DNA from 3 places in the Variovorax sp. PEI5 genome. Region 3 is predicted to be linked to each of the others. Evidence: predicted binding sites of a transcription regulator. Region 3 holds the regulator's gene; each other region holds the start of a gene.
What was found. Region 3 encodes FNR, which switches genes on or off when oxygen is low (the NO sensors DNR and NnrR bind a similar motif). Its sites were predicted from a motif close to TTGATNNNNATCAA; they were not measured.
Positions count from the first base shown of each region.

Region 1: the regulator FNR is predicted to act here: its motif matches at 1,904-1,917, upstream of AC1MLT_RS16790 (universal stress protein).
Region 2: the regulator FNR is predicted to act here: its motif matches at 7,813-7,826, upstream of AC1MLT_RS16760 (hemerythrin domain-containing protein).

Region 1 covers NZ_JBWXPH010000002.1:58,823-69,336, forward strand. The annotation lists gene AC1MLT_RS16780 (Crp/Fnr family transcriptional regulator) at 1-756, shown strand, start outside; gene AC1MLT_RS16785 (zinc-binding dehydrogenase) at 765-1,838, opposite strand; gene AC1MLT_RS16790 (universal stress protein) at 1,974-2,828, shown strand; gene AC1MLT_RS16795 (universal stress protein) at 2,953-3,780, shown strand; gene AC1MLT_RS16800 (BON domain-containing protein) at 3,821-4,474, opposite strand; gene AC1MLT_RS16805 (bifunctional aminoglycoside phosphotransferase/ATP-binding protein) at 4,596-6,164, opposite strand; gene AC1MLT_RS16810 (bifunctional acetate--CoA ligase family protein/GNAT family N-acetyltransferase) at 6,335-9,007, shown strand; gene AC1MLT_RS16815 (murein L,D-transpeptidase) at 9,055-9,963, shown strand; gene AC1MLT_RS16820 (hypothetical protein) at 10,016-10,514, shown strand, end outside.
Region 2 covers NZ_JBWXPH010000002.1:47,438-57,951, forward strand. The annotation lists gene AC1MLT_RS16725 (alkaline phosphatase D family protein) at 1-1,341, shown strand, start outside; gene AC1MLT_RS16730 (hypothetical protein) at 1,491-1,697, shown strand; gene AC1MLT_RS16735 (LysR family transcriptional regulator) at 1,923-2,822, opposite strand; gene hglS (2-oxoadipate dioxygenase/decarboxylase HglS) at 2,995-4,398, shown strand; gene AC1MLT_RS16745 (mandelate racemase/muconate lactonizing enzyme family protein) at 4,467-5,633, opposite strand; gene AC1MLT_RS16750 (LysR family transcriptional regulator) at 5,738-6,637, shown strand; gene AC1MLT_RS16755 (universal stress protein) at 6,776-7,201, shown strand; gene AC1MLT_RS16760 (hemerythrin domain-containing protein) at 7,194-7,772, opposite strand; gene AC1MLT_RS16765 (universal stress protein) at 7,928-8,434, shown strand; gene AC1MLT_RS16770 (cation-translocating P-type ATPase) at 8,428-10,514, opposite strand, start outside.
Region 3 covers NZ_JBWXPH010000002.1:528,758-539,271, reverse strand. The annotation lists gene AC1MLT_RS18920 (3-hydroxyacyl-CoA dehydrogenase family protein) at 1-403, opposite strand, end outside; gene AC1MLT_RS18915 (LysR family transcriptional regulator) at 500-1,423, shown strand; gene AC1MLT_RS18910 (fatty acid desaturase) at 1,448-2,572, opposite strand; gene fnr (fumarate/nitrate reduction transcriptional regulator Fnr) at 2,705-3,451, opposite strand; gene hemN (oxygen-independent coproporphyrinogen III oxidase) at 3,538-4,944, shown strand; gene AC1MLT_RS18895 (ATP-binding cassette domain-containing protein) at 4,844-6,631, opposite strand; gene cydD (thiol reductant ABC exporter subunit CydD) at 6,628-8,355, opposite strand; gene AC1MLT_RS18885 (cytochrome ubiquinol oxidase subunit I) at 8,469-10,040, shown strand; gene cydB (cytochrome d ubiquinol oxidase subunit II) at 10,054-10,514, shown strand, end outside.

The sequences.
Region 1 (10,514 bases), 470 kb from region 3:
ACCGCCGCCACCGCCAACCCCATCCTGCGGCCGGCCGCGCCCTGGACCCCCGCCGGCCCCGACGCCGTGGGTCCGCCCACCATCGCCACGCTGCGCCTGCTGTGCGATCGCCTGCAATGCCAGCGCCGCGTGGTGCGCGGCGGCGAGGTGATCTACCGCGCCGGCGATGTCTTCGAGCGGCTGCACATCCTCGGCTCGGGCTTCCTGAAGATCGTCAACCTGTCGGTCGACGGGCGCGAACAGATGGTGAGCCTCAAGTTCCGTGGCGACTGGCTCGGCCTGGACGGCATCGCCACCGGTCGCCACTCCTGCGATGCCGTGGCGCTCGACACCAGCGAGGTGTGGTCGGTGTCCTATGCCGCGCTGATGGCCGCCGCCGGCGCCCATCCGGCGCTGCTGCAGGCCCTGCACGCGGCCATGAGCCGCGAGATCGCGCACGAGCGCCACTCGCTGATGTCCGTCTGCACCCTGTCGGCCGATGCCCGCGTGGCCGACTTCCTGCACCACTGGGCGCAGTCGCTGGCCGAGCGCGGCCTGCGCACCGATGCCATCACGCTGCGCCTGACGCGCGCGGAGATCGGCAACTACCTCGGCCTGACGCTGGAGAGCGTGAGCCGGGCACTGTCGCGGCTGGCCCGTGAAGGCGTCATCGCCTTCGCCACCCGGGGCCGGCGCGACCTGCTCATCCCCGATGTCGCGGCGCTGTCGGCGTTCGTGCAGCGCTGCCTGGGCCCGGCATCGCTGGTGCTGCAATAGCGCTGTCGTCAGGGCGTGATGGCGACCTTGATGACGCCATCGCGCTGGTGGGCGAACAGCTCGTAGGCGGCCTCGATGTCGTCGAGCCGGAAACGGTGCGTGACCATGGCGCCGAAGTCGACCCGCCGCGCCGCCACCATCGCCATCAGGCGGCGCATGCGTTCCTTGCCGCCGGGGCACAGCGTGGTGACGATGCGGTGGTCGCCCAGCCCGGCGGCGAAGGCGCCCAGCGGGATCCGCAGGTCCGACGAATAGACGCCCAGGCTCGAGAGCGTGCCGCCCGGGCGCAGCACGCGCAGGCAGGCCTCGAAGGTCGCCTGGGTGCCCAGCGCCTCGATCGCCACGTCGACGCCGCGGCCGTCGGTGAGCCGCATGATCGCCTCGACGGCGTCCACGCGGCTGGCGTCGATCACCTGGTCGACGCCCATGCGCCGCGCGACGTCCAGGCGCCCGGACAGGCGATCGACGCCGATCACCAGGCTGGCGCCGCTGAGGCGGGCGCCCGCGCTCGCGCACAGGCCGATCGGACCCTGGGCGAAGACCGCCACCGTGTCGCCGATGCGGATGCCGGCGTTCTCCGCGCCACCGAAGCCGGTGGACATGATGTCCGGGCACATCAGCACCTCCTCGTCGCCGAGCTCGTCGGGCACCGGCGCCAGGTTGGCCATGGCATCGGGCACGCGCAGGTATTCGGCCTGGCAGCCGTCGATGGTGTTGCCGAACTTCCAGCCACCCATCGCCTTCCAGCCATGCGCGGTGCCGGCGCCATCCTGCGAGCCCTGCCCGCACAGGCAGGCGTGACTCCAGCCGCTGGGCGTGATCGCGCCGGCGATGACGCGCTGGCCTTCGCGCAGTCCCGTCACCCCGCTGCCCAGGCGCTCGATCACGCCGACGGGCTCGTGGCCGATCGTGAGGCCGCGGGCGACCGGGTACTCGCCCCGCAGGATGTGCACGTCGGTGCCGCAGAGGGTGGTGGTGGTCACGCGCATCAGCGCGTCGAGCGGACCGATGTCCGGGATCGGCTTCTCGTCGAGCACGATGCGTCCCGGCTCGACGAAGATGGCGGCTTTCATCATGGGCATGGCGTGGGTCCTTGCAGCTTCGATGCGCTGGTCGGCCATTCTTCGCGCCCGGACGACAGCGCGCCTTGATCGGCCTCAACTCCGGGCCGCGCGACCCGCGCGAGCATCGCCATGTCGCCTCACCGGAGCCGTGGCATGTCGTTGCGAACCATCCTCGTCCATCTCGACCATGGCACGCCCTGCGCGGGGCGCGTCGATCTGGCCGCCGCGCTCGCGCGGCGCCACGATGCCCGCCTCGTCGGCCTGCTGCCCTCGGGCCTGCACGACGGCACCATCCCGGCGGCCCTGCTCGCGCCGGGCGGCGACGACTTCATCGCCGGGTCGGCGCATTTCCTGCGGGTGCGCTCGGAAGCCATCGCGCAGGTCTTCGAGGACCGCGTGCGCCAGGCCGGGCCCCTCTCGCACGAGGTGCGCAAGGTCGATGGCACGGCGGTCGACGCGCTGGTGCGGCATGCCCGCGCGAGCGATCTGGTGGTGGTGGGGCAGGTCGGCCAGCATGCCACCGAGCGCGACCCGACCTTGGGCGTGGGCGTGCGGACCCTGCCGCAGGATGTCGCCCTGGGCGCCGGCCGGCCGGTGCTGGTGGTGCCGAGCACCGGCCGGTTCGCCGATGCCGGCCAGCGCGTGCTGGTGGCATGGGACGGCTCGCGCGAGGCGGCCATGGCGCTGCGCGACGTCCTGCAGCTCGTGGATCGCACCTCGCGCCTGTGGCTGATGTCGATGCACGTCGACGAGCCGATCGACGATGAGACGCTCCAGATCGGTCCCGTGCTGGCCTGGCTGGCGCGCCACGGCATCGTGGCCGAAGCCCATCGGCAAGCCAGCTCGATCGACTTCGCGGGCGCGCTGCGCTCGAATGCCGCCGCCTCCGGCGCCGATCTGCTGGTGATGGGCTGCCACGGACACAGCCGCCTGCGCGAGCTGCTGCTCGGCGGCGTCACGCACGCCATGATGGCGCACCTGCACCTGCCGGTGCTGATGTCGCACTGAGGCGTCCGGCCGGGCGCTTGATCGGCGTCAAGGCGTCGCGCCGCCGGCGCCGGGATGATGGCGCCATGCGTCCGACGCCCTCCGGCGTCGGCCCGATCCGGGCCCGCATCCGCAGGAGACCGCCATGACCACGCCGCGCAGCATCCTCGTCCATGTCGACAGTTCCCGCCACGCGGTCGAGCGCGTGCGGACGGCCCGCCGGATCGCCGAGGCCTTCGATGCCCAGGGAACGGGCATGCATTGCGCCGTCTCGGCGATCCTGCGTTATCCCCATGGGCTGGACGCCCTGTCGGCGGAAGCGATCGATGCCTTCGCCGACATCGACCGGCGCTGCCATGCCCAGGCGCGCGCGGCCTTCGTCGAGGGCCGGGCCGGCTCGGAACGCCTGCTGTGGGAGGAGGCATCGGGCAACGAGCCCTTCGACTTCGCCAGGCGGGCCTGCTATGCCGACCTGCTGATCGTGGGCCAGCGCGACGACGCGGATGCCTCGGCCGACGAATTGCCGCCGACCTTCCTGCCCTCGCTGCTGGTGGGCAGCGGGCGGCCGGCGCTGGTGCTGCCCTTCATCGGCGCGCAGGCCAACCTGGGGCGCCGCATCCTGATCGGCTGGAAGGAGACGCGGGAGGCGGCGCGCGCGGTCTCGGCGGCGCTGCCCTGGCTGCGGGGGGCCGCGCGCGTCGATGCGGTCTGCCACGGCCCCGGCGCGGCCGATGCGCTGGCGCGACTGGCGCAGTACCTGCGGGCCCATGGCGTGACGCCGGCCCTGCGCGCCAGCGACGCCCCCGACGCATCCGACATGGGCGAGCGGCTGCTGTCGCTGGCCGCCGACGTGGAAGCCGATCTGCTGGTGATGGGATGCTATGGCCACAGCCGGGCCCGCGAGTGGCTGCTGGGCGGCGCGACCCGGACCGTGCTGGAGACCATGACGCTGCCCGTGCTGATGTCGCACTGAGCGCGGCGCGGGCCGGGCCTCGCCGCGTCGCGCCGCTTCCTCAGGAGACCACGACCAGCTCGTCGATCACCGTCGAGACCCCGGGCGTGGACCAGGCGGCGCCCTGCGCCGCGTCGCGCTCGGCCCAGGAATGGACCTGGCCGCGCAGCGTCACGCGCGCGCCCTCGACCGTGACCGACAGCCGGCGCGCCTCCCGGTCGGCCTGGCGCGCGAGCGCCGCCTGGATCTTGCGCTCGACATCGGCCGGACTCAGTCGCGGCGTGACCTCGATCAGGTTGGTCACGCCCGTCACGCCCATCAGGTCGCGCACGGCGTGCTCGGCGGCCCTGCGCTGGTAGTCCCACTCGACCTCGCCGGTGAGGCTGAGCCAGCCGCCCTCGATCGTCGCCTGGACCCGGTCGTCGGGCACGAGCGCGTTCCAGGCCAGGGCGCGCTCGGCGGCCAGGCCGATGTCGGCATCGGTGCGCTGGTGGTCGAAGGGCAGGCGCACCGTCATCTCCACGGCCAGGGCCTTGACGCCATGCACGCGCCGCGCGGCGTTCTCGGCGGCGAGTTTCTCGGCATGGCTGGCGAGGTGGCCGGTGAGCGTGACCACGCCATCCTTGGCGCTCACCCCGATGTCGGCGGCGGTGATCTCGGGCGTCCAGTGGATTTCGGCCTGGACGTCGTCGCGCAGTTGCGTGTCGGTCTTCATGGGGATTCCTTGGGAGAGGGAGGGTGGGGGACAGGGTGGCGCGGTGACGGTTTCCGATATCGGAGCGCGCGCCGGCGGCCTCGACTCTAGGAGCGGCCGACCGCGCGCGCCTTGCGCTGCGTCAAGGGCGCGCCGACCAGCGCGCGGCGAGCGCCGCGACATCCACCGCCGCGTCGGTCGCGATGTCGATGGTCGCGTCGAGCTCGTCGGCGCCGAGCGGCTCGGCATGGGCGATCTGCCGCGCCAGCACCGCGACATCGGCCTCGGAGGCATCGCCGCGCGTCCGGTCGCGCGCGTCCACGCGATGCTCCAGCGTGGCGCGCGAGGCCCGGCAGTCCAGGATGGCGAAGGGCACGCCCAGCCGCGCGGCCAGCGCCGCGAAGTCGCGGCGTTCGGCGCGGCGCAGGAATGCCGCATCGACGATCACGGGAAGGCCCGCGCGCAATGCGGCATGCGCATGCCGGGCCAGGCGCTCGAAGGTGCGGCGCGTGGCGTCGGCGCCATAGAGGTCGAGGCCGCTGCCGGCCGAGCGCGCCAGCGCATCGAGCCCGAACAGGCGCTTGCGCTCGACATCGGAGCGGATCCGCACCGCGCCGGTGACGCCGACCAGCTGCAGCGCCAGGCTCGACTTGCCCGAGCCGGAGAAGCCATGCGTGATCAGCAGCCGGGCGCGCCGCGCGGCGGGATGCGCGAGCCGCGTCGCGCAGTCCAGGTAGTCGGGACCGGGGCGGGCATCGGCGCCCGGCAGGGCCGTCGCCATGGCCCGCACCAGGGCCCGCTGCACCTCGTGGAAGCCGAGCACGCCCAGCCCGGCATAGTCGCCGCTGGATTGCAGCCAGGCATCGAGCACGCGAGCGGCGAGATCGGCGCGTCCATGCGCCTTCAGGTCCATGGTCAGGAAGGCGAGGTCGGCGACGATGTCGATCCAGCGCAGGGCCGGATCGAACTCGATGGCGTCGAATGGCGTGAGCATCCCGTCGAGCCACACGATGTTGGCCAGGTGCAGGTCGCCATGGCAGGCGCGGATCGCGCCTTCGACGCGGCGCGCCAGCCAGACCGGGCGCAGCGCCGTGGCCTGGGCCCGGACCCAGGCGCGCAGGGTGGCGAGGCGGCCGTCGCCGGTGACCGGTCCCGGGCGCCGCTGATGCTCCAGCTGCTCCAGCTGCTCCAGCCGGTCCAGCACGTCCGTCGCCGCCCGCAGCGTCCGCTCCGGTCCGCCGAAGGGCGAATCCGGCGCCGCGCGGGGCGCCTGCGCGTGCAGCGCCGCCAGCCTCGCGGCCAGCGTGTCGAGCCATTCGGGGCGCACGTGGCGCGTGGTCACGAGTTCGCGCAGCAGCGCCGCCTCGGGAAAGCGCCGCATCCGCACCAGGTGGTCGATCGGCGTTCCGCCGCCATCGAGCGTCGGCGCCGCCGGCGTGCCGCGCACCGGCACGACGTCGAGATAGAGCATCGGCGCGAAACGCCGGTTGATGCGCAATTCCTCCTCGCAGCAGCGCCGCCGCGCCTCGACGCTGCCGAAATCCAGGAAGGGCAGGCGCAAGGGCTTCTTCAGCTTGTAGGCCTCGGTGGCGGTCAGCAGGACCCAGGAGATGTGGGTCTCGACCCGCTCGACCGGCTGGCCGGTGCGTCGTTCGAGCAGTCGGCGCAGCGCGTCGACCAGGGTCGGGTCCGGATCGGAGGGCATGGGCATGGTGTCCAGGGAGCTGCGGTCGGCCGGGCGGCCTCGGACTGCCACGATACGGAGCATTCCGACGCCGGCGCTTGATCCGTCGCAAGTGCCGCGCGGGTGGCGGGCGTCCGCGAGCGCCGGGCACCGCTGCGTCGCGGCACCATCGGGCACCACTCCGGGGAGGTCCTCGCATGAGCATCCGCCATCTCGACCGCCTGCTGTCGCCGGCCTCCGTCGCCGTCTATGGCGCTTCCGGTCGGCCCGGCAGCGTCGGCGCGACGGTCTGGCGCAACCTGAGGGCGGGCACCTTCGCCGGCCCGGTCTATGGCGTCAACCCGAAGCATCGCGCCATCGAGGGCGTGCCGATCTTCGAGCGCACGAGCGCGCTGCCGGCGGTGCCCGACCTGGCATTGCTGTGCACGCCGGCGGCGACCATCCCGGCGCTGGTGGCCGAGCTCGGCGCCTTCGGCACCCGCGCGGTCGTGGTGCTCACGGCGGGGCTGACGGCGGCCGGGAAGGAGGCCGCCCTGGCGGCCGCGCGGCCCCACACGCTGCGCCTGCTCGGGCCCAACTGCCTGGGCCTGCTCAGTCCGCACCTGGGCCTGAACGCCAGCTTCGCCCCCACCGACGCCCTGGCGGGCGATGTCGCCTTCGTCTCGCAGTCCGGGGCGCTGGTCACGGCGATGCTGGACTGGACGCGCAGTCGCGGGCTGGGACTCTCGCACCTCGTCTCGCTGGGCGACCATTGCGACGTCGACTTCGGCGACCTGCTCGACCACCTGGCCAACGACGCGCGCACGCGCTCGATCCTGCTCTACGTCGAGTCGATCGAGTCGCCGCGCAAGTTCATGTCGGCCGCGCGCGCGGCGGCGCGCAACAAGCCGGTCATCGTCGTGAAGGCCGGCCGTTCCCCGCGCGGCATGCAGGCCGCCGCCTCCCACACCGGCGCCCTGGCGGGGTCCGACGCGGTCTACGACGCCGCGATCCGGCGCGCCGGCATGCTGCGCGTGGACTCGCTGCAGGACCTGTTCGTGGCCGTGCAGATGCTCTCGCGCTTCGCCGGCAACCGCGACGAGGCGCTGTCGATCATGACCAACGGCGGTGGCGCCGCCGTGCTGGCCGCCGACGCCGCCGCGCGCGAGGACGTCCCGCTGGCGCCGCTGGATGCCGCGCTGGCGGCGCGGCTCGACGGCCTGCTGCCGGCCACGTGGTCGCACGCCAATCCGATCGACATCATCGGCGACGCGCCGGTCGCGCGCTACGTGGAGACGCTGGCGGCGCTGCTGGCCGACCGGACGGCCGGCGCGGTGCTCTTCATGCACGCGCCGACCGCGATCGTGCGCGGCGAGGACATCGCGCGCGCCTGCCTGCCCGCGCTGCGCGGGCACGAGTCGCGGGTGATGGGCGTCTGGCTCGGCGGCGATGGCGTGGCGTCGGCGCGGCGCCTGTTCCGGGAGGCCCGCGTGGCCGACCACGCGACGCCGGAGGAGGCCGTGCACGCCTTCGCGATGCTGCGGACCTACCGGCGCAACCAGGCGCTGCTGCTGCAGACGCCCGAGGCCGGCGCCACCGTGGCGCCCGACGCCGGTGCGGTCGCGCGCTTGCTGGACCAGGCGCTGGCCGACGGGCGCGAATGGCTGGACGCGCCGACCGCGAGAGCGCTGCTGGGCGCCTATGGCATCGAGACCATGCCGGGCGAAGCGGTGGCCGCGACGGCCGAGGCGGCGGCCGGGGCGGCGCTGGCGCTGGGCTATCCGGTGGCGCTGAAGATCCGCTCGCCCGACATCCTCCACAAGTCCGAGGTCGGCGGCGTGCGCCTGGGCCTGCCGGACGAGCCGGCATTGCGCTGGGCGGCCGCCGAGATGCTGGCCACGCTGCGCGATCGCCTGCCCGCCGCGCGCATCGACGGCTTCAGCGTCGAGCGGATGGCGCACCGGCCCCAGGCGCAGGAGGTCATCGTCGGCGCCCGCATCGATGCCGTGTTCGGTCCCGTGGTCCTGTTCGGCCAGGGCGGCACCGCCGTCGAGGTGATCGCCGACACGGCCATCGCGCTGCCGCCGCTCAACCGCGCCCTGGCGCGGGAGCTGGTCGCGCGCACCCGCGTCGCCCGCCTGCTCGCCGGCTTCCGCGACCATCCGCCGGCGCGGCTCGATGCGCTCTGCGACGTGCTGGTCGCGGTGTCGCGGATGCTCGCGGACCTGCCCCGGCTGGCCGAACTCGACATCAATCCGCTGTGGGTCGATGCGCAGGGGGTGGTCGCGCTCGACGCCCGCGCGCGGTTCGCGCGCGAAGCGGTCGGCGGGGCCGGGCGCTTCGCGATCCTGCCGTATCCGTCCGGGTGCGTCGGCACGCGGGACTGGCAGGGCCGGACCCTCGTCGTGCGGCCCATCCGCCCGGAGGACGAGGCGCAGCACCGCCGCTTCCTGGCCGCGTCGACGCCCGAGGACCTGCGCATGCGCGTCTTCCACACCCGCGGCGAGCTCTCGCACACCGAGCTCGCGCGCCTGACGCAGATCGACTACGACCGCGAGATGGCATTCATCGCCGAGGACCGCGACGAGCGGGGCGAGGGCCAGACGCTGGGCGTGGCGCGCCTGGGCGGCGACCCCGATGGCGTCGAGGCCGAATTCGCCGTGCTGGTGCGCTCCGACCTCAAGGGCCGGGGACTCGGACGGCTGCTGCTGGAACGCCTGATCGACCATGCGCGCGAACGCGGCTTCAGGCGCCTGGTCGGCGTGGTGCTGCGCGACAACCACCGCATGCTGGCCCTGGTCGCCGATCTGGGCTTCGTCGACGACGTCGCGGCGGCGAGCGAGCCGGGCGTGCGGCGCGTCGTCCTGCCGCTCGGAATCGGCCCTGGTTGACGTCGATCAAGGCCTGGGCGCGGCAGCGGCGCAGACTGCCCGCACCCATGAAACCCATCCTGTTCCCGAAGGCCGTGATCCTGGTCGCGGCGATCCTCGCGCTGGCCCTCCCGCCGGCCCCGGGCGCCATCGCCCGGGCCGGGCCCGCGCCGGCCGATGTCGTCGCGGCGTTCCGCGACCGGCTCGACCACGCCTTGCGACCGCCGCCCGACGCGGTCGCCTGGTATGGCCAGTCGGCCCTCGAGGCCCTGGCGCGCGCGGGCATCGCCTCCGCAGCGCAATACGTGGTGGTGGTCGATCGCAATCCACGCGTGCAGGCGGTGCTGGTCTACTGGATCGATGCGGCCGCGACGCCCCTGCTCGTCGGCGCGGCATCGGCATCGACGGGCGGCAGCACCGCCTTCGATCATTTCGAGACGCCCCTGGGAGTCTTCGAATCGACCCTGGACAACCCGGATTTCCGCGCCGAGGGCACGCGCAACGGCAATGGCATCCGTGGCTATGGCGACAAGGGCCTGCGCGTCTTCGACCTGGGGTGGCAGCGGGCCCGGCGGCTCTGGGGCCCGGGTGGCGACAGCGTCATGCGACTGCAGATGCACGCCACCGATGCGGACCGGCTGGAGCCCCTGCTGGGCAGCGCGCGCTCCAAGGGCTGCATCCGCATCCCGGCCAGCCTGAACCGCCTGCTCGACCACTTCGGCCTGCTCGACGCCGACTATCTCGAAGCGGCCGGGGAGGGCGAGCGGCCGTGGGTGCTGCCGCGTGATCAGGAGCCCGCGGATGGCGCGGGCCGCTACGTGATCGTCGTCGAGTCCGATCACGCGCAGCGCCCGGCCTGGGCGCCCGAGGGGTGGAGGCATCGGACCGGCGATGCCTTGATGCGGCGCAATGGGGTCCCGGACCCGCCCGCCTACAGTGGTCTTCCCTCGACAGCCTCGCTGGAGCAAGACCCATGAACACCGCCTCGTCCGGCCCGGACCGCATCGACGACCCACGGCCGGAGCAGCCATGAGCCCGGGCTTCGATCCCGGCTCCGGGCGCCGCGCACGGGCGCGGCTGGTGCTCGCGTTCGGCATCGCCGCCGGCGTCGCCGGTGCCATGGGCGCCGCCTCCGTCGCCGCCGCGTCCGATCCGCCCCCGGCGGCGGCATCCGGGCTGCGGCAGGAGGCCGAGCGCGCGGCGCGCGACGCCGAGACGGCCGCCCGCGAGGCCGCCAGCGCCGCGGCCGATGCGGCGCATCGCGGCCGGCTGGTCACCGGCCGCTGGTCGACGGCCATGGCCGAGGCGGTCCGGCATGCCGCGCGCAAGGCCGCCGATGCCGCCACCCGGCTGGAGGAGAAGACCGCCCTGGCCACCGCGCGGGCGTTCGACGAGACCCGCGACGCCGCGCGGCAGGCGCAGGCCCGCAGCGCCCGCGTGACGGCCGCGACCCGGGACGCGCTGACGCGCGCGGACGAGTCGGCGCGCCGCGCGCTGCAGGACGGCCGGGAGGAGGCGGAGCGGGCGG
Region 2 (10,514 bases), 480 kb from region 3:
TCGGTGCTGCAGCCGGGCAGCGTCTACTTCTATCGCTTCGCGCTCGGCGGCGACCGCTCGCCCGCGGGTCGCACCAAGACCCTGCCGGTGGGCGGCGTGGCGCAGGCCCGGCTGGCGGTGGTGTCGTGCGCCAACTTCCCGGCCGGCTATTTCAACGTCTATGCCGAGATCGCCGCGCGCACCGACCTCGACCTGGTGCTGCACCTGGGCGACTACATCTACGAGTTCGGACCGCTCGGCTATGCCTCGCAGCTGGCGATCGCGCTGGATCGCGTGTCGTCGCCCGATCGCGAGATCCTCACCCTGCAGGACTATCGGCAGCGCCATGCGCAGTACCGCACCGACGAGGACCTGCGGGCGATGCATGCCAGCCTGCCGATGATCGCGGTCTGGGACGATCACGACCTGGCCGACAACGCCTGGTCCGGTGGCGCCGGCAACCACGACGAGGCCACCGAAGGCGCCTTCGCCGCGCGCCGCGCCGCCGCCGTGCAGGCCTATCACGAATGGCTGCCCACCCGGCTGCCCGATCCCGCCAATCCGCTGCGCATCTATCGCTCCTTCGACATCGGCACCCTGGCGTCGCTGCACATGCTCGACACGCGGCTCATCGGCCGCGACAAGCAACTCGACCTGGACGAGTACCTCGCGGGCGAGGCGGCATCGCCCACGCGCCAGCTGCTCGGCGCGGCGCAGGTCGACTGGCTGGCGGGCCGCATGGCCGCCTCGGCCGCCACCTGGCAGGTGCTCGGCCAGCAGGTGCTGATGACGCGCATGGCCCTGCCGCTGAGCGTGGCCAGCGCCATCACGCCCGAGACGCTGGGCGCCTACCTGCTGGCGCTGTCGACCCCGGAGGTGGCGCGCAGCGACAGCCAGAAGGCCCTGATCGCCCAGCCCAAGGCGCCCTACAACCTCGATGCCTGGGATGGCTATCCGGCCGCGCGCGAGACCGTGCTGGGCCTGGCGCGCGACCAGGGCAAGAACCTGATCTCGCTGGCCGGCGACACCCACAATGCCTGGGCCGGCGACCTGACCGACATGGCCGGGCGCCGCGTCGGCGTCGAGTTCGCCGTGCCCTCCGTGTCCTCCCCGGGCTTCGAGCGGGTGCTGCCGCTGATCGCCAACGACGTGCTCTCGGATGGCTTCCGGCGCATGGTCGACGACCTGCGCTATGCCGAGACCAGCAAGCGCGGCTATGTGGTGCTGACGCTGACCCCGGGCGAGGCGCGCAGCGACTATGTCGAGGTGAGCACGATCCTCAGCCGCGACCATTCGGCCAGGGTCGCGCGCACGTTGCGCGTGCTGCCCGGCGCGGGCAACCTGCAGGTGCTCGGCGGTTGATCCGCATTCGACGCCGGATGCATTCACGCGGGATTCAGACAGGCTCCGGATACTGGGCGTGGCCATCCGAGCGTGATCCATGCATCGCGCGCCGCGACGAGGATCGACGCCGTCGATCGCGCGGTGCCGATGGCGTCCATGGAGTCCGCATGACAGTGTCCGATCGTCGCGTGAAGGTCCAGCTCGGTGTCGTCTATGTCGTCGAGGTCCTGGTCCATGCCGCCGAGGGTCGGTCGCCACCTGAACCGCTGGTGCCGGGCTACGCGCTGTTCGATCTCCACGACCGGCAGTTGAGCACGGAGTTCGCCTTCTTCAACGACGCCCTGGTGGCCGCCAGCGCCATGGGACTGGCCTGAGCCGGACCCGTCGGCATGCATCGACGCGAGTGCGCATCGGTGTTCGTCGATCAGTAGCCACGCGCTGGGTCGTAGAGGCCTTCGAGGGTGTCCGCGCGCTCGAACGCCACGCGTCCGCCGCCGCCACCCGGGTGAGGAACCCGATGTCCAGCCGAGACGACTGGGTGCCCGGATCCTGCGCGCCGATGCCCTCGGCGGCCAGCGACCGCGGCAAACGGTGCGCGGTCAGCCGGTGTCGCTGCGTGCCACGTCGATCAGCCAGGCGCGGAAGGCCTCCAGCGGCGCATGGCCGGCGCGGTTCGATGGCCAGGCCAGGTAGTAGCAGGCGTCGCTCGGCACCGTCGCGTCGATGGCCAGCACCAGGTCGCCGCGCTCGAGTTCGGCCCGAACCAGGAACTGCGGCAGCAATGCCACGCCCAGTCCCGAGATGGCGGCCTGCGCGGCCAGCGCGAACTGGTCGACCCGCATGCCGGGCGCCTCGGTCACCGCGATGCCCATGGCCTCGAACCAGCGTTCCCAGGCATCCGGCCGGCTCTCCAGGTACAGCAGGGGAGCGCTCAGGAGGTCGCGTGGCGTCGCGAAGGCATGGCGCTCGCGCAGGCCGGGACTGCAGGTGGGAGCGACCTGCTCGCTCATCAGCAGGTCGAGCTCGGCGCCCGGCCAGTGCGGCGCGCCGAAGTGGATCGCCGCGTCCATCGAGCCGGACTGGAAGTCGAAGGGCTCCGGCCGCGTGCTCAGGTTCAGGGTGACGCCCGGATGGCGGGCGAAGAAATCGGGCAGCCGGGGCGCCAGCCAGCGCGTGCCGAAGGTCGGCAGGATGCCGAGGTTGAGCGTGCCGCCCTGGGGATTGGCGCGGAAGCCCAGCGTGGCGCCGGAGATCTGGCGCAGCGCCTCGCGGATCTCGCGCGCATAGGCCTCGCCCGCCCGGTTCAGGAACACCGTCTGCCGCTCGCGGACGAAGAGCTCGCCGCCCAGCAGGTCCTCGAGCTGGCGGATCTGCCGGCTCACCGCGCTCTGCGTCAGGTGCAGCTCGGCGGCCGCGGCGGTGAAGCTGCGATGCCGGGCCGCCGCCTCGAAGGCGCACAGCGCGGCCATCGGCGGCAGGAAACGTCGGGACATGGCCATGGCGAGGTCATTCTATTGGCTCATCAAGTAGCGTCGATTCATCGTTTGACCGGCATCGCCGTCGTTCACAGAATGACAACCGTGGTCGGCCAGGCTGTGAGATCGGGGAATGAACCGCCCGACATCTCGCGGGAAGGTCCGGCCCCTCCGACGCTCGCCCCTCAAGGAACCCATGTCCGCCTCCCACGCCGTCCTCGTCGCGCCCGACGCCATCCGCTCCCGCTTCTCCGGCGCCATGTCGGAGATGTACCGACGCGAGGTGCCGCAATACGGCACCCTGCTGGACCTGGTGGCGGACATCAACGCCCGGCACCTGGCCGAGGCGCCCGGGCTGGAGGCCGCCCTGGCGCGCGCCGGCGACCTGGAGCGGCTGCATGTCGAGCGCCATGGCGCCATCCGGCTGGGCAGCGCGCGGGAGCTGTCCCAGGCGCGGCGCATCTTCGCCGTCATGGGGATGCGGCCGGTGGGCTACTACGACCTCTCGGTCGCCGGGGTGCCGGTCCACTCGACGGCCTTCCGGCCGATGACCGACGAGGCCCTGGCGGCCAATCCGTTCCGGCTCTTCACCTCGCTGCTGCGCCTCGAACTGATCAGCGACGTCGCGCTGCGCGAGGAGGCCGCGCGCATCCTCGCGCGGCGCGCCATCTTCACGCCGCGCGCGCTGGCGCTGACGGCGCTGGCCGAGTCGGCGGGCGGCCTGACCGATGGCGAAGCCGACGAGTTCGTCGCCGAGGTGCGCGAGACCTTCCGCTGGCATGGCGAGTCGACCGTCGACGCATCCACCTACGCGCGGCTGCACGACGCGCATCGCCTGATCGCCGACGTGGTCTGCTTCCGGGGGCCGCACATCAACCACCTCACGCCCCGCGTGCTCGACATCGACGCCGCGCAGGCCGGGATGCCCCGGCGCGGGATCGCGGCCAAGGATGTCGTCGAGGGCCCGCCGAGGCGCCGCCATCCGATCCTGCTGCGCCAGACCAGCTTCAAGGCATTGCAGGAGACCGTGCGCTTCGCCGGCGCCGACGAGGCCGGGCGCCACACCGCGCGCTTCGGCGAGATCGAGCAGCGTGGCATGGCCCTCACGCGGGCCGGCCGCGCCCTCTACGACCACCTGCTGGCCGGCGTGCGCGATGCCGCGCCGGCCGCTGCGGCCGGCACGGCATACGACGCGCGCCTGGCCGCTGCCTTCGGCGCCTTTCCGGACGATCTCGAGACGATCCGCCGCGACGCCCTGGCCTTCTTCCGCTACTACCTGGTGGCCGACCATCCGGCGGCCGGGGCCGGGGCGAGCCGCGATCTCGACACGCTGGTGGCCGCGGGCGCCGTGCGGGCCGAGCCGATCGTCTACGAGGACTTCCTGCCGGTCAGCGCCGCCGGCATCTTCCAGTCCAACCTGGGCGGCACCGAGCAGCGCAGCTACCGGGCCAACGAGGCCCGCGAGGCCTTCGAGCGCGATCTCGGCGCGCCGGTGCTCGACGAGTTCGCGCTCTACGAGGCGGCCCAGCAGCGCTCGATCGACGCGGTCCTGGCCGCGCTCGACGCGCGCGACCGGGCCGCCGCGAGGGCGGCGGCGTGAACCGGTCGGGTTCGCGGTGGCATCGATGCCATGGCCCCCTCGGGTGGGCCCCGCCACGGTGACCGATGTCAGGCCGACAGGGCCCGCATCTCGCGGTACAGGTCGGCCTTGCCCTCGAAGCCGATGCCCGGCAGGTCGGGCAGGGTGACGAAGCCGTTCTCGACCTTGACGCCATCGGGGAAGCCGCCGAAGGGCTGGAACAGGTCGGGATAGCTCTCGTTGCCGCCCAGCCCCAGGCCGGCGGCGATGTTGAGCGACATCTGGTGGCCGCCGTGCGGGATGCAGCGGCTGGCCGACCAGCCGTGCTCCTTCAACATGTCCAGCGTGCGCAGGTACTCGACCAGGCCATAGCTGAGCGCGCAGTCGAACTGCAGCCAGTCGCGGTCCGGGCGCATGCCGCCATAGCGGATCAGGTTGCGCGCGTCCTGCATGGAGAACAGGTCCTCGCCCGTGGCCATGGGGTTCTTGTAGAAATTGCGCAGCGCCGCCTGCAGCTCGAAGTCCAGCGGGTCGCCCGGTTCCTCGTACCAGAACAGGTCGTACTGCGACAGCGCCTTGGCGTAGGCGATGGCGGTCTCCAGGTCGAAGCGGCCGTTGGCGTCGACGCACAGCTTCTGGCCGTCCTGCAGCACTTCCATGATCGCGTCGATGCGCCGCAGGTCCTCGTCGAGCGAGGCGCCGCCGATCTTCTTCTTCACCACCGTGTAGCCGCGGTCGATGTAGCTGCGCATCTCGTCCTGCAGCTTCCCGTGGTCCTGGCCCGGGTAGTAATAGCCGCCGGCGGCGTAGACGAAGATCCTGCGGTCGGGCCGGCCGTCGCCGTAGCGGTCGGCCAGCAGCTGGAACAGCGGCTTGCCCTCGATCTTGGCGACCGCGTCCCAGACCGCCATGTCGATGGTGCCGATCGCCACCGAGCGCTCGCCATGGCCACCGGGCTTCTCGTTGGTGAACATCGCGTTCCAGATCCGGTGCGGATCGAGGTTGGTGCCGGCGTCGTCGACCAGCGAGGCGGGGTCGGCCTCCATGACGCGCGGGATGAAGCGCTCGCGCATGAGCTTGCCCTGGCCATAACGGCCATTGGAGTTGAAGCCATAGCCCACGACCGGCTCGCCGTCGCGGATCACATCGGTGATGACGGCCACCAGGCTCAGGGTCATCTTGCTAAAGTCGATGTAGGCGTTGCGGATGGGCGAGCTGATGGGCAGGGTCTTCTCGCGGATTTCGACGATCTTCATGGCGGTCTCCAGGACGGTTCGAGGGAAGGACCGGATGGTCGTCCGGATCGATCCGCCCGGCCAATGCTCATTTCCTCAACTTCCATGCGCTGGACGAACCGCCCATGAACCTGATCTGGCTCGACGACTTCATGGCGCTGGCCGCCACGGGCAATTTCTCGCGCGCGGCCGAGGAGCGGCACAGTTCGCAGCCCGCCTTCAGCCGCCGCATCCGGGCCCTGGAGGAATGGCTCGGCGCCGACCTGTTCGATCGCGACTCGCAGCCGGCCCGGCTCACCGAGGTCGGCCACTGGTTCGTCGGGATCGCGCAGGACCTGATGCTCCGCGTGACCCGCATCCCCGAGGACGCCCGCAGGATCTCCGAAGCCAGTTCCATCACCTTGCGCATGGCCTGCACGCACGCGCTGTCGACGACCTTCTGGCCGCGCTGGATCCGCAGTCTCGAGACCCGCATCACCCTGGGGCCGACGCAATTGCGCTCGGATGTCCTGGAACGCTGCGAATTGCTGATGGCGCAGGGCAAGGTGCAGTTCGTGCTGAGCCATGCCCACCCCGAGGTCCCGGGCGAACTCGACCGCGAGCCCCACCGGTCGATCCGCATCGGCGAGGACCTCCTGATCGCCGTGTCGGCGGCCGATGCCGACGGCCGGCCGCGCCATGCGCTCGCGCGCGCCGCCGGCTCGCGGGTGCCGGTGCTGCTCTACACCGACGAGTCCGGCCTGGGCCGGATCATGCGGACCTTGATCCGCCAGAAGCTCGACGCCCTGGCCGGCCCGGTGGCCTTCACGGCGCATCTGGCGTCGCTCCTGCGCGCCATGGCGCTGGAAGGCCGTGGCGTCGCCTGGCTGCCGCTGACCCTGGTGGCCGAGGACCTGGACCAGGGCCGCCTCGCGCGTGCCGCGGACGACGACTGGAACGTGCCGCTGGAGATCCGGCTGTATCGCGACCTCGAGCCGATCGGCAGGACCGCCGAGGACTTCTGGCGCGTGGCCGCCGACGAGTGAGGCGCCGCGGCCGCCGCCGGGCCGGCAGGCACCCGATCGGTCGAAACCTTGATCTCGATCAGCCGCCGCCACCTGCTCGCGCCCAAGAATGGACCCAGCCCGCACGGGCTGGCCATTCTTCCAACGGAGCATCACATCATGAGAATCCTCGTCGCCACCGATGGCTCGGCACCCGCGCTGCGGGCCGTCGAATACGCCATCCAGCTCGACCGGCGGCTGCGCACGCGCGACCGCATCACGCTCATCAGCGTGCACGACGACACGGCGCTGCGCCATGCGCGTTCGCTGGTGGGGCGCGCGGAGGTCGACGACTACCTGCGCGAACTCGGGGAGAAGGACGTCGAGGCCGCCCTCCGGCTGCTCGACGAGGCCGGCGTGGCGCACGACGTCGAACTGCGCATCGGCCACGTGGCGCAGGAGATCGTGCGCTGCGCCGACCAGGGCGCCTTCGACCTCGTCGTCGTGGGCGCCAAGGGGCGCGGCGCGATGGCCGACCTGCTGCTGGGCTCGGTGGCGCAACGCGTGCTGGCCCTGTCGGGCAAGCCGGTACTGGTCGTCAAGTAGGCCCGGGCAGCAGGCAGACGATGCGCGCGAACAAGCCGTCGTAGACGGCATCGGACGCTTGGCCGGCCAGGGCGTCGCGGTTGCGCGCGAAGGCCTCGTCGAGCTCGTCCCAGTCGTCCCGCGTCAGCACGCGCTCGGCCAGCGGCAGGATCTCGCGCTCCTCCAGCGCCATGTGACGCAGGTAGAAGTCGGCATAGTCGTCGACCGCCATCTCGAAGGCCCGCCGGCGGGATTCGCCCAGCATGTCGAAGGCCAGCAGCGCGTGCTCGACGTGGCGGATCCGGCGTTCGCCCCAGGCGTGGTCGTGATCGAGCCGATCGAGCAGTTCGCGCGCGAGCGGCGTGCGCGCGCGCAGCTTGGGGAACAGCACCTCGCTCTCCCTGCGGTGGTGACGTTGCTCGGGGAATTCGTCGACATAGAAGAGCATCGCACGCAGGAGCGCGAAATCGGGCGCCGTGCCCTCCCGGCGATGGCGTTCGAGCAGCATCACGAGGGCGCGCAGCACGGCCCTGAGCGCGGCATGTTCCCGGCGGATGGTCGTGAGGGCGTCGTGGGTGGAGGTGGCGGGCATCTGCATCTTCGGAGGGTCGCGCATCCGGCGCCGCGCGAGCTTGCTCCATGTCAAGCCACCGCGTTCCGCCGGGCCGGGAGTTTGATCGGCATCAGGGCGCGGGGCCGCCCGGCTGCGCAGACTGGACCCTTTCCATCCACGTCAGGGAGCACATCATGTACAGCAGGATCCTCGTTCCGGTCGACGGCAGTTCGACCTCGCGCCGGGGGCTGCGCGAAGCCATCCGGCTGGCCGGACTGATCGGCGCGCGCCTGCGGCTGGTCCACGTCATCGACGAACTCTCCTGCGCGCTCGCCATGGACGCATACGCCGGCCCTTCGGGCGACTGGCTCGGCGAACTGCGCGGCACGGGCGAGCGGCTGCTGGCCGAGGCCAGGGACCAGGCGGCCGACGCCGGCGTGCCGGCCGACTGCGTGCTGCTCGACAGCTTCCGCAGGTCGGTGCACGAGCAGGTGATCGCCGAGGCCGTGGCATCGGACGCCGAGCTGATCGTGCTCGGCACGCATGGACGCCGCGGCCTGGGCCGCTGGGTCATGGGCAGCAGCGCCGAGCACATCCTGCGCCACTCCCCGGTCCCGGTGCTGCTCGTGCGGGCGCCCGAGGCCGCCCGGGCCGAGGCGGAACGTTTCACCGTCCCGGCGGGCCTGCGGCCTCCTCAGTGAATCCGTGGCGCCGTGGCGCCGGGGCCATGGCGGTGGGCGAGCTGCCAGGCGGCCCAGAGCGCCGGCGCCAGCACCGCCCAGGCCCAGGGCGAGGACTCGGCGGGCAGGCCCAGCAGCGCGCCGGCGCCGGGTGCCAGCATCAGGGCCAGCCAGATCAGGCAGACACCGACGATCAGGGCATTGAAGACCGGGTTGGTCGCCAGGCGGGCCAGCCCCGCCGCCCGGAACCACACCAGCAGCAGCAGGTTGCCCAGCACGATCGATCCCAGGCTGGCGCGGCGCAGCTCCTCGACGCTGGCGTCGCTCCACAGGCGCAGGGCCCCCTGGACCGCGGCCACCCCGGCGAAGGCCAGCAGGCCCAGGGCCAGCGCGCGGATGGCCGTGGCGAGTGGAAACAGCCGCTCGTCGCGGGGCCGGGGCGGCACCCGCATGCCGTCCTCGGGCGCCGCCTCGGCTTCGAAGACCAGCGAGCAGGCCGGGTCGATCAGCAGCTCGAGCAGCACCACGTGCAGCGGCAGCAGCAGGACCGGCCCGCCCAGGACCACCGGCATCAGGGCCACGCCGACGATGGGGACATGCACCGCGAACAGATAGCCCAGGGCCTTGCGCAGGTTGAGGAAGATGCGCCGGCCGGCGCGCACGGCTTCGACCAGGGAGGCGAAGTTGTCGTCCAGCAGGACCAGGGAGGCGGCTTCCCGCGCGACGTCGGTGCCGCGCCGCCCCATGGCGACGCCGATGTCGGCGGCCTTCAGCGCGGGCGCGTCGTTCACGCCATCGCCGGTCATCGCGACGACGTCGCCCTGCTGCTGCAGCAGCTGCACGATCCGCAGCTTCTGCGCCGGATCGATCCGCGCGAACACGCTCACCTCGCGCAGGCAGCGGCCGAGCGCGATGTCGTCCAGCGCATCCAGCTCGGCGCCGGTCAGCACCCGGGCCGCCGTGTCGTCGACCAGGCCGGCGTCGCGGGCGATCGACCGCGCCGTCAGCGCGCCGTCGCCGGTGATCATGATCACGCGCACGCCGGCGGCGTGGCATTCCTCGATGGCGGCGGGCACCTCCGCGCGCAGCGGATCGGCGAAGCCGAGCAGGCCGAGTGGTTCGAGGCGCGGCGCCGGGGGCAGCGCGGCATCGGCGCCGGGGCCGGGGCCGGCGGCGCAACCCTCGGCCACGGCCAGCACCCGCAGCCCCTGGGCGCTCCACCGGTCGGCGGTCTCGCGCAGTCCGCGCAGCGTGTCCGCGTCGGCGTCGCAGCAGGCGAGCACGGCTTCGGGGGCGCCCTTGACGACCACGTGACGGGACGCGCCCCGCGGCGCGTTCCACCAGTGGATCACCATGGGCGAGCCGGCGCGGATGCCCCGGTGCGGTCCGGGCGTCCAGCCGGACTCGTCCGCCTCCAGTCCGGCCGCCCGGGCGGCGGCGCGCACCGCCTGGTCCATGGGTTCGATGCCCTCCGGTCCGCTCGCGCGGCGGGCGCCGGCCAGCAGCCGGCGCAGGCCCGGCGCCTGGATCCCGCCGCCCGGCTCGATGCTCTGGTCGCCATCGTGCAGCGCGACGAGCGTCATGCGGTTGTGCGTCAAGGTGCCGGTCTTGTCGACGCACAGGACCGTGGTGGTGCCCAGGGCCTCGATCGCCTGGGGCTGGCGCGTCAGCACGTTCAGGCGCGCCAGGCGCCAGGCCCCGATCGCCAGCATCACGCTCCAGACGACGGCGAATTCCTCCGGGATCAGCGACATCGCCAGGGTCAGGCCGACCAGCAGACCCTGCGTCCACGAGCCATCGCGCTGCGCGAAGACGGCCGCCGCGGCCAGGCAGGTGAAGGCCGCCAGCCAGGCCACCCCGACCACCAGGCGCCGCAGTTCCCGCTGCAGCCGGCTGTCGCGTGGCGTCAGCAGGGCGATCGAGCCGTGGATCGCTCCCAGCAGGGTGTGGGCGCCGGTGCGCGCGACCTCGGCCGTGCCCTCGCCCTGCACGACCAGGCTGCCGGCGAAGAGCCAGCCGCTGTCGCCGGCCCCCCCGGGGGACTTGTCCAGCGGCACCGGTTCGCCGGTGCGCTGCGATTCGTCGACGCGCAATCCGGCCG
Region 3 (10,514 bases):
TGCGACCGGGCGATGCCAGGCCGATGCCGATGGCGCTGATCGGGAAGCTGGAGCTGTTGCTGGCCAGCACCGCGTCCGCCGGCGCCAGGTCGACCAGCCGCGCGAACAGGGCCTGCTTGGGAGCCAGCTGCTCGGTGATGCACTCGACCACCAGCGCGACCCCCGACCAGTCGACCTCCTCCAGCCGCGTCACGCAGTCGATGCGCTCGGCACGGCCGGCGAGGCCGGCGGTGGCCAGTTCGGTGCTCGCATGCGGCAGCAGCCGGCCGCGCTGGTGGTGATCGGGTTCGACCACCGTCACCCGGGCGCCGCCACGAGCCAGCACGATGGCGACGTCGGCGCCCATGGTGCCGCCGCCGACGACGACGGTGCGCGCGCCGCGCGCCTGCACGGAAGGGTTCATGGTCTGTGTCTCCGGTTCGTTGGTGTGCGTTTGCCGCGCAGTCTAGGCAGGCGCGATTGCAAGGTCCAGACGATTTTTTGAATAGACTGATCACCCATGAAGATCAATTGGAGCGCGCAGGAACTCGATGTCTTCCTGACGCTGGTCGAGACCCTGAGCTTCCGGCGCGCGGCGCTGCGGATGCATCTGTCGCAGTCGGCGGTCTCGGGCACGGTGGCGCGCCTGGAGGCGATGCTCGCGACGCGCCTGTTCGACCGCACGACGCGGGCGGTCCAGCTCACCGCCGCCGGCCAGGTGTTCGCCGAGCAGGCGCGCTTCGTGCGCCACCAGATGGACGAGGCGGTGCGCCGCGTGCGCGCCGTGACCGAGCTGCAGACCGGTCGCGTGGCGCTGGCCGCGTTGCCGTCGCTGGCGGCAACGGTGGTGCCGCGCGCCTTCGCGAGCTTCGCGCTCGACCATCCGGGCGTGCAGCTCGAGCTGGTCGACAGCCTGTCCGCCGCCGCCTTCGAGATGGTGCGGGCGGGCCGCGTCGACTTCGCCCTGACGGCGGCCAACCCGGCGCATGCCGATCTCGACTACCTGCCGCTGTCGGGCGATGCCTTCGTGCTGCTGCTGGGCGCCGACCACGCCCTGGCGCGGGGCCGGACGGCGCTGGCCTGGGCCGACATCGCGGCATTGCCGCACATCTCCATGCCATCGGGCACCAGCGTGCGCCAGTACGCCGACGAGGCGCTGCTCACGCACAAGCTGCGCTTCGCGCCCCGCTACGAGGTCGAGCATCTGGCGACCATCGCCGCCATGGTGGCGGCCGGACTCGGCGTCAGCGCACTGCCCGAACTCGCGGCGCAGGTGGCGCACCGCCCCGGCGTGGTCTGGCGCAAGCTGCGCGCGCCGGTGCTGCGGCGGCCGATCGGGCTGGTCAGCCCGCGCCATCGCGGCCTGTCGCCGGCGGCCGAGCGGATGGTCGAGCTGCTCAGAGGCGAGATGGAGCGCGCGCCGCCGGTCGCGGCGGCGGCCTGAGCCGGCGCGTTCGCGGGATCGCGGTCAGGCGCTGCCCGCGTGGCGCGGGGGCGTCGCGGTCGGGCGGTGGTGGAAGTCGGTCCATGCGGCGCGCTCGAAGTCGTAGAGCTTGCAGGTCCGCGCCGTCGCGAAATACCAGCGCCAGGAGAAGTGCTGGATCACGATGCGCCCGGGCAGCAGTTCCTCCATCCGGGCCTGCGCCGCCCGCAGGCGATAGAGCGGGATGCTCATGTCCACGTGGTGCGCCGTGTGCTCCATGATGTGGTGCACCAGGGCGCCGATCCGCCAGGGGAACACCAGGTGCACCGTGGTCGAGACGAAGGGCTGGGCACGCTGCCAGGCCGCGCGGTCGTCGTGCCACGAGATGCGCGGATGCGTGTGATGCACGTAGACCACGAAGCCGATCATCGTGAACCACACCAGCAGGGGCAGCACGAAGGCGGCGAACACCGTGAAGGCGGCGTGTCCGGGCGCCCGCCCCGTCGCGACGGCGGCGCCGACGACGCCCGCCAGCCAGAGCAGCGCGAAGGTCGTCACCAGCCGGCAGTCGCGCGCATACACGGGGCGCTCGGTCTGGGCCGTCCGGTCGCGCGCCATCATCCGGTGCCACCAGATCTCCAGCAGGTAGTAGAGCCCCGGCGCCCAGCCGCTGCGATAGAGGCGTTGCAGCCAGCGCCGGCCGGGACCGAGGGCCTGATATTCGGCGCGCGTCAGCGGCGCCCAGACGAAATCGACGCCCTTCAGATTGGTGAAGCCGTGGTGGACCACGTTGTGCCCCATGTCCCAGAGGCTGTACGGGGTCAGCGAGGGCAGGAAGGCGATGCGCCCGAGCCAGCGGTTGAGCGATCGCCGGGGTGTCAGGCTCTGGTGGCAGGCGTCGTGTCCGATGATGAACAGGCGCCCGATGACCAGGCCCGCGAGGATGCCGCATGCCGTCTGGAGCACCAGGGAATCGAACAGCGCCGCGCCCGCGACGAGCGCCGCCTCCAGCAGCAGGTCCAGGCCCAGCAGCCACAGGGCGCGCGGGGTGCTGCGCCGCGCGAACGGCCGCAGCCATTCGCGCAGGATCTTGCGATGCGGCAGTGTGGCGTCGGTCGGCAGGGCCTGGGGCTGGGGTGGCGGGAGGTCATCGACCGTCGGACGGAGCATGGGAAAGGCAGCGGGCTGTGAAGGAGGCCTGCAGCGTAGGCGCAGTCGCCCATGGCGACGTTGACGCAGATCAGCGAATGGTGGAAACGCATCGCCCGTCCACCGGCGACCCGGCCGGTGCGGGCGCGCGCGTCAGCAGAGCGTGTCGACCAGCCGCCGCAGTCCCGCCGGATCGACCACGCGCACCTGCCGGTGCCGTACCGCCAGCAATCCCTGGTCCTGCAGCTTCGAGAAGGCGCGGCTGACCGTCTCCAGCTTGAGCCCGAGATAGCTGCCGATCTCCTCGCGCGTCATGCGCAGCACCAGCTCGGTCGAGGAGAAGCCGCGCGAGGCGAGCCGCTGCGTCAGGTTGAGGAGGAAAGCGGCCAGCCGCTCCTCGGCGCGCATGCTGCCCAGCAGCAGGATCAGTCCGTGGTCGCGCACGATCTCGCGGCTCATGATGCGGTGGAACTGGCGCTGCAGTGGCAGGAAATCGCGTGACAGCGCCTCCAGTTGCTCGAAGGGGATGACGCAGACCTGCGAATCCTCGAGCGCCACCGTGTCGCAGCTGTAGCGATCGGTGCCGATGCCATCGAAGCCGAGCAGCTCGCCGGCCATCAGGAAGCCGGTGACCTGCTCGCGGCCGTCGGCCGTCGTCACCAGGGTCTTGAAGAAACCGGAGCGCACCGCATAGAGCGAGCGGAAGGGGTCGCGGGCGCGATAGAGCGTCTCGCCACGCGGCACGGCCAGCCGCTGGTCCACCAGCGAGTCGAGCCGTTCCAGCTCGTTGTCCTGGAGGGCGACGGGCAGGCACAGCTCGCGCAGGTTGCAGCTCGAACAGGCGGTCTTCATGGCCTGCACCGAAGGCACGGGACGAGGGGTGAGGAGCGGGGTGTCCATGGGCATCGATCAGTATGCATCGACGGCGTGCATCCCGGTTGACTTCGGTCAAGGGAATGGGACGCCGATCGCGGCACAGTCGTCCGATGCATCCCTCCCCGATCCGCACCGGCCCCTATCCCGGACCCGAAACGATGGCCCGCTACGGCGGCCCCGGTCCCCGCTACACCTCCTATCCGACGGCCGACCGCTTCGTCGAGGCCTTCGGCGCCGACGACTACGCGCGGGCGCTGGCCGCGCGCCGCGAGGGCCGCGGCACGGCATCGCGGCCGATGTCGCTGTATGTGCACATCCCGTTCTGCGAGTCGGTCTGCTTCTATTGCGCCTGCCACAAGATCGTGACGCGCCGGCACGAGCGCGCCGACGACTACCTGCGGCTGCTGATGCTGGAGATCGCATTGCACGAGCGGGCGCTGGGCCTGGGCGCGCCGGTCTCGCGCATCCATCTGGGCGGCGGCTCGCCGACCTTCCTGTCCGACGCGCAGCTGGCGGCGCTGGCGCGACGGCTGCGCCAGGCGTTCGCGATCGAGCCGGACGCGCAATGGTCGATCGAGGTCGACCCCCGTACCGCCGATGCCGAGCGGCTCGAACGCCTGGCCGCCATGGGCTTCAACCGGCTGTCGCTGGGCGTGCAGGATCTCGATCCGGAGGTCCAGCGCGCGGTGCATCGCGAGCAGAGCCTGGAGAGCGTGGAGCGCCTGATCGCGCGGGCGCGCGAGCTCGGTCTGCGCTCGACCAGCATCGACCTGATCCATGGCCTGCCCCGGCAGACGCCGGAGCGCTTCGCCACGACGATCGAGGAGGTCTGCCGCCTGCGCCCGGACCGCATCGCGCTCTATGCGTATGCGCACCTGCCGCGGCGCTTCAAGCCGCAGCGCCACATCGACGCGGCCACGCTGCCATCACCCGCGCAGCGCCTGGCGATGCTGGCGAACGCATCGGGCCGCCTGAGCGCGGCCGGCTACGAGCACATCGGCATGGATCACTTCGCGCTGCCCGGCGATGCCCTGGCCGTCGCCCGCCGGCAGGGTCGTCTGCATCGGGATTTCCAGGGCTACTCCGACCAGCCCGCCGCCGACCTGCTGGGGCTGGGCGTCTCCGCCATCGGCCAGGTGGCGGGCTGCTACAGCCAGAACGAGAAGTCGCTCGCCGACTGGGGCGACGCACTGCGCCAGGGACGCTTCCCCGTGGCGCGCGGTCTGGCCTGCTCGCGCGACGACCTGACGCGGCGCCACATCATCATGGCGCTCATGTGCCAGGGCCGGGTGGAGTACGAGACCATCGCGCAGTCCTGCCTGATCGACATGGAGAAAGCCTTCCACGCCGAGCTCGAGCTGCTGCGGCCGATGGCCGACCAGGGCCTGGTGGCGCTGGAGCCGGGCGCCATCGTCGTCACGCCATCGGGGTGGTACGTGGTGCGCTCGATCGCCATGGTGTTCGACCGCTACCTGCAGGCCGACGCGGCGCGCGCGCAGTACTCGCGCGTCCTGTAGGGCGTGCCGGGCGGCGGGGGGCCGGCGACGCGTCCAGGCGGACGACGTCGTGGCACAGCGCGAGCGGGGCGGGGCGGTGCGACACCAGGATCAGGCCTTGCCGCGTGCGCTCGAGCCGGCGCGCCAGGCGCTCGACCACGCGGGCCTCGGTGACGGCGTCCAGGCCTTCGGTCGGCTCGTCCAGCAGCAGCCAGGGCGCCTCGGACAGGCAGGCCCGCGCCAGGGACAGGCGCCGCCGCTCGCCGCCCGACAGCCGCGCGCCGTCCTCGCCCAGCCAGGTGTCCAGGCCCTGTGGCAGGGCGCGCACGCGCTCGTCCAGCGCGGCGTCGCGCAATGCCAGCCACATCGCGGTCTCGTCGATGTCGGCGCCGGCCAGCGCCAGGTTCTCGCGCACCGTCGCGCCCAGCAGCAGCGCGTCCTGGGGCGACCAGGCGAAGGCGCGTCGCAGCAGGTCGGGATCGAGGTCGCGGTCGGCCAGGTCGACGCCATCGACGAGAACGGTTCCGGGGTCGATGGGGCGCAGGCCCAGGAGCTGCTCGACCAGGGTGGTCTTGCCGCAGCCGGACGGGCCGACCAGGGCGATGCGGTCGCCGGCGCGCAGATGCGCGCGGACCGGTCGCCGCAGATCGATGCAGGGTGCCACGTGGGGTGACTCGTGATCCGGGACGACCGATGGACCGCAGGGAGTGGCCGTGGCCGTTGCATCCGCCGTCCGCTGCGGGTCCAGCAGCCGGTCGAGATGGCGGGTGGCGACCTGGACCGCGCCGCGCTGAGCGAAGCCGCGCGTCCACGGACCCAGGCCCTCCAGCGCCATGAGCATCGCCAGTGCGGCGAGCGCCGCGAGCGGAGCGCCGGCCTGCCACGTCAGGGCGATGGTCGCGGCGACGGCCAGGCCGGCGACGGCGGGCAGCACGGCGTCGATCCAGCCGTCGACACGGGCGAGACGGCCCTGGTGGACTTCGATCGTCCGGCTCGATGCGGCGATGCGCGCGTGCGCCCAGGATTCGAGTCCGTAGCACCGCAGTTCCACGTCGGCGGCGGCGAGACGACCGAGTTCCTCCTTGAGTGCGCCGGTGGCTTCGCGCACGGCCCGGGCGGCGGCGCGCGCGCGCCGGCTCAGATGCCGGATCGATGCGGCGATCAGCAGCGCCGCCATGGCGAGCACCAGCAGCGCCGGCCAGCCGGCCAGCGCGACCAGCGCCGCACCGCAGGCCAGCGCGGCGAGCGCCCCGCGCACGGCGGTGCCGCGGATCAGATGGTCCTCGATCGTCCGGAGGTCCTGCATCAGCGCCGTCGTGGCCTCGCCGGTCGTCACCGTCGTCGTCGATGACGCAGCCGGAGCGCGTCGTCCGCGCGCCGCGCACAGGGCATCGAACAGCATCGGGCGCAGGTGGGCCATGGTGCGCAGCGCGCTCGCGTGTCCGAGCAGGCGCTCGCCATGGCGCGCTCCGGTCCGCAGGATGGCCAGCAGCCGGATGCAGGCGCTCGGCAGCAGGTAGTTGAAGGCTGTGGCGGCCGCCAGGCCCGCGCCGCCCGCCGCCGCCGCGCTGGCGAGGAACCAGCCCGATACGCCCAGCAATGCGACCGAGGCCACGGCCGCCAGCGCCGCGCACAGGCCGGCCTGGCGCCAGGTCCGACGATGACGGCGACGTTGCGTGGCCAGCAGCGTGGCGAGCGACCCGCTCACGCCGGAGCCTCCAGCCGGACCACCACGTCGGCGATGGCGGCGAGCCGTTCGCTGTGCGTCGCGATCACGGTGGTGCGCCCGGCGCGGGTGCGGGCCAGCAGGTCGATCAGTTCGGTCTCGGCCGCCATGTCGAGGTGGGCGGTCGGTTCGTCGAGCAGCCACAGCGAGGCCGGGTCGAGCAGCGCGCGTGCCAGCGCGATGCGTCGGAGTTCGCCGCCGGAGGCGCCGCTGGCGCGATCGTCGAGCCGCGTCGACGCGCCGCCGTCGCGCCGCGCCCGCATCGCTTCCAGGCCGGTCAGCCGGATCACGTCCGCCAGCGCCCGGGGCGAGGCCTCGGGCCGGGTCAGGCGCAGGTTGTCCTCGAGCGTGCCGGGCACGATCAACGGCGCCTGGCTCATCCACGCCGCGCGCCCGGCCAGCGTCTCGTCGGGGGCGAGCATCTCGCCATCGAGCAGGATGCGGCCGGCCGTCCGTGGCGCCGCGCCCATCAACGCGCGCAGCACGCTGGTCTTGCCGCTGCCGGACGGGCCGACGAGCGCCACGGTCTGGCCGGGCGCGATGTCCAGGCACAGGTCGCGCACGGCCGGCAGCGGCTGTCCGGCGTGATGCACCGTGAGGTGCTCGAAGCGCAGGCCGGGCGGCCTGCACCCCGGCATCGCCGCGGCCCGTTGCCGGGGTACCGATGGCTTCGATGCCACGAACGACGTGTCGAAGGCGGCCAGTCGCTCGGCGGCGGTCTGGGCCGCCTGCCGGTCGTGATAGGCCGCCGCGAGCCGCCGCAGCGGGGCGTAGAACTCGGGCGCGAGCGCCAGCACGAAGAAGGCGCTCGCCAGGGTCAGCCGCTCCGGCGCCGGGAACGGCAGCAGGCCCAGCAGGGCGAAGCCGGTGTAGACGGCGACCAGCGCCACGCACAGCGCCGAGAAGAATTCCAGCACCGCCGACGACAGGAACGCCAGGCGCAGCACGCGCAGGGTGCGTCGCGCCACCTGCGCCGAGGCCTCGGCCAGGTGTTGCGCGACGCGCGGCCGCGCACCGAAGGCCAGCACCACCGGCAAGGCGCGCAGCCGATCCGCGAAGACGCCGGAGAGTCGCGACAGCGCCTCGAACTGGCGGCGCGACTCGCTCGCCGATGCTGCGCCCGCCAGCATCAGCAGCAGCATGAACGGAATCAGCGTCGTGGCGAGGATCGCCGCCGTCACCGGACTGGCCCAGGCGACGGCGCCCAGCACCAGCAAGGGCGCCACCACGGCGGCCCGCCGCGCCGGGACGAAGCGTGCCAGGTAGCCATCGAGCGCATCGACCTCGTCGACGGCCAGCTGCATCAGGCGACCACCACCGTCCGTGTCCGGCGCTGCGCGGGCGTCGGCGCCGGCACCCGTGCCGGCGGTGCGTCCCAGCACCTGCCGCACCAGGCCCTGACGGAGGTCGGTCCTGGCCCGTCCCGAGACCCGCGCGCCGAGGCGTCGGGCCCCCATCGCCGCGAGACCGCGCGCCAGTGCCGATGCCACGAGCAGCGAGATCCATGCCGCGAGGCCGTGGCCACCCCCGGCAATCGCGGCGATGGCGCCCGCGAGGCCGCCGGCGAAGCCGATCGCGGCGGCCGTGTCGACCAGCAGCAGCACGGTGGTGCGATCGAGTTCCGGCGCCCGGCGCTCCAGCGATTTCAGGAACAGCCGTCCGGCCGTGGTGGCGGGATCGACCGGCGCGAGAGTGGGAGTGGCCATGCGCCGACGATCGTCGATCCGTCCGGACCGGTCGTTGATCCAGGTCAAGGTTGCTGGAGCGCCCGGCCCTTAAGGTCGCGCCATATCACGAGCGACCCGCTCCGAGGACCCCGATGGACACCGGCATCGTCGACATCTCCCGCCTGCAATTCGCGCTCACCGCGCTCTATCACTTCCTGTTCGTGCCCCTGACCATCGGGCTGTCGTTCATGCTGGTCATCATGGAGGCGATCTACGTGATGACCGGGCGGCCGGTCTGGCGCGACATCACGCGCTTCTGGGGCAAGCTGTTCGGCATCAACTTCGTGCTGGGCGTGGCGACCGGCTTGACGATGGAGTTCCAGTTCGGCACCAACTGGTCGTACTTCTCGCACTACGTGGGCGACATCTTCGGCGCGCCGCTCGCCATCGAGGGCCTGATGGCCTTCTTCCTGGAGGCCACGTTCGTCGGCGTGATGTTCTTCGGCTGGGAGCGCCTGTCGCGGCTGGGTCACCTGCTGGTCACGTTCATGGTCGCGCTGGGCACCAACCTGTCGGCGCTGTGGATCCTGGTGGCCAACGGCTGGATGCAGAACCCGGTCGGCGCCGCCTTCAATCCCGAGAGCATGCGCATGGAAGTCACCGACTTCGCCGCCGTGCTGCTCAATCCGATCGCACAGGCCAAGTTCGTGCACACCGTGAGCGCGGGCTATGTCATCGCGGCGGTGTTCGTGCTGGGCGTGTCGGCGTGGTATCTGCTGCAGAACCGCTTCGTGGCGGTCGCCCGCCGCTCGATGACCGTGGCGGCGGCATTCGGACTCGCGGCCTCGCTGTCGGTGGTGGTGCTGGGCGACGAGAGCGGCTATGCCCTGACCGACAACCAGAAGATGAAGCTCGCCGCCATCGAGGCGGCCTGGCACACCGCGCCGTCGCCGGCCGGCCTGACGCTGTTCGGACTGCCCGACTTCGAGTTGCGCGAGACGCGCTACGAGGTGCAGGTCCCCTGGGTGCTGGGCCTGATCGCCACCCGCAGCCTGGATGGCGAGGTGACCGGCATGTCCGAGCTGGTCCGGCGGGCCGAGGAGCGCATCGCTTCGGGCGTGCGGGCCTACGATGCCGTCGAGCGGCTGAAGACCGCGCCCGGCGATGCGCTGGCGCGCGCGCAATTCGAGGAGCACCGGCGCGACCTGGGCTATGGCCTGCTGCTCAAGCGCGTCGTCGCGGATCCACGCGACGCCACGCCGCGGCAGATCGCGGCGACGGCCTGGGACACCGTGCCCAGCGTGCCGTTGATGTTCTGGAGTTTCCGGATCATGGCGGCCATCGGCCTGGCCATGGTGGCCCTGTTCGCGACCGCCTTCGTCCTGTGTTCGCTGCGGCGACACACGCGGGCGCGCTGGTTCTGGTGGCTCGCCGTCGCGGCGCTGCCCTTGCCCTGGATCGCGGCCGAGCTCGGCTGGATCGTCGCCGAGATGGGGCGGCAGCCCTGGGCCATCGAGGGCGTGCTGCCGACCTTCCTGGCGACCTCGACGCTGACGCGCACGCAGCTCTGGATCACCCTGATCGGCTTCACCGTGCTGTATGGCGGACTGGCAGTGATCGAGGTGCGGCTCATGCTCGCGGCGATCCGCCACGGTCCCTACGACCCGGTCGGCGATCCGGCGCCCGCGCCGGGCGTGCTCCCGGCCTCACCTCTCACCGCCTAAGGCGACATCGCACATGACTTTCCTGGACTTCGAGACCCTGCGCCTGATCTGGTGGGCGCTCGTGGGCGTGCTGCTGATCGGCTTCGCCCTGACCGACGGCTACGACCTGGGCGTGGGCGCCGTGCTGCCGTTCGTGGCGCGCACCGACGTCGAGCGCCGCATGGTGATCAACACCATCGGCCCGAACTGGGAGGGCCACCAGGTCTGGTTCATCCTCGGCGGCGGAGCGCTGTTCGCGGCCTGGCCGTTCGTCTATGCGGTGAGCTTCTCCGGCTTCTACCTGGCGATGTTCGTGGTGCTGGCGGCGCTGATCCTGCGACCCGTCGGCTTCAAGTACCGCTCCAAGCGGAACGATCCGGCCTGGCGCACGCGCTGGGACTGGGCGCTCTTCGTCGGCGGACTCGTGCCGGCGCTGGTCTTCGGCGTCGCCGTGGGCAATGTGCTGGGCGGCGTGCCGTTCCGGCTCGACAGCGA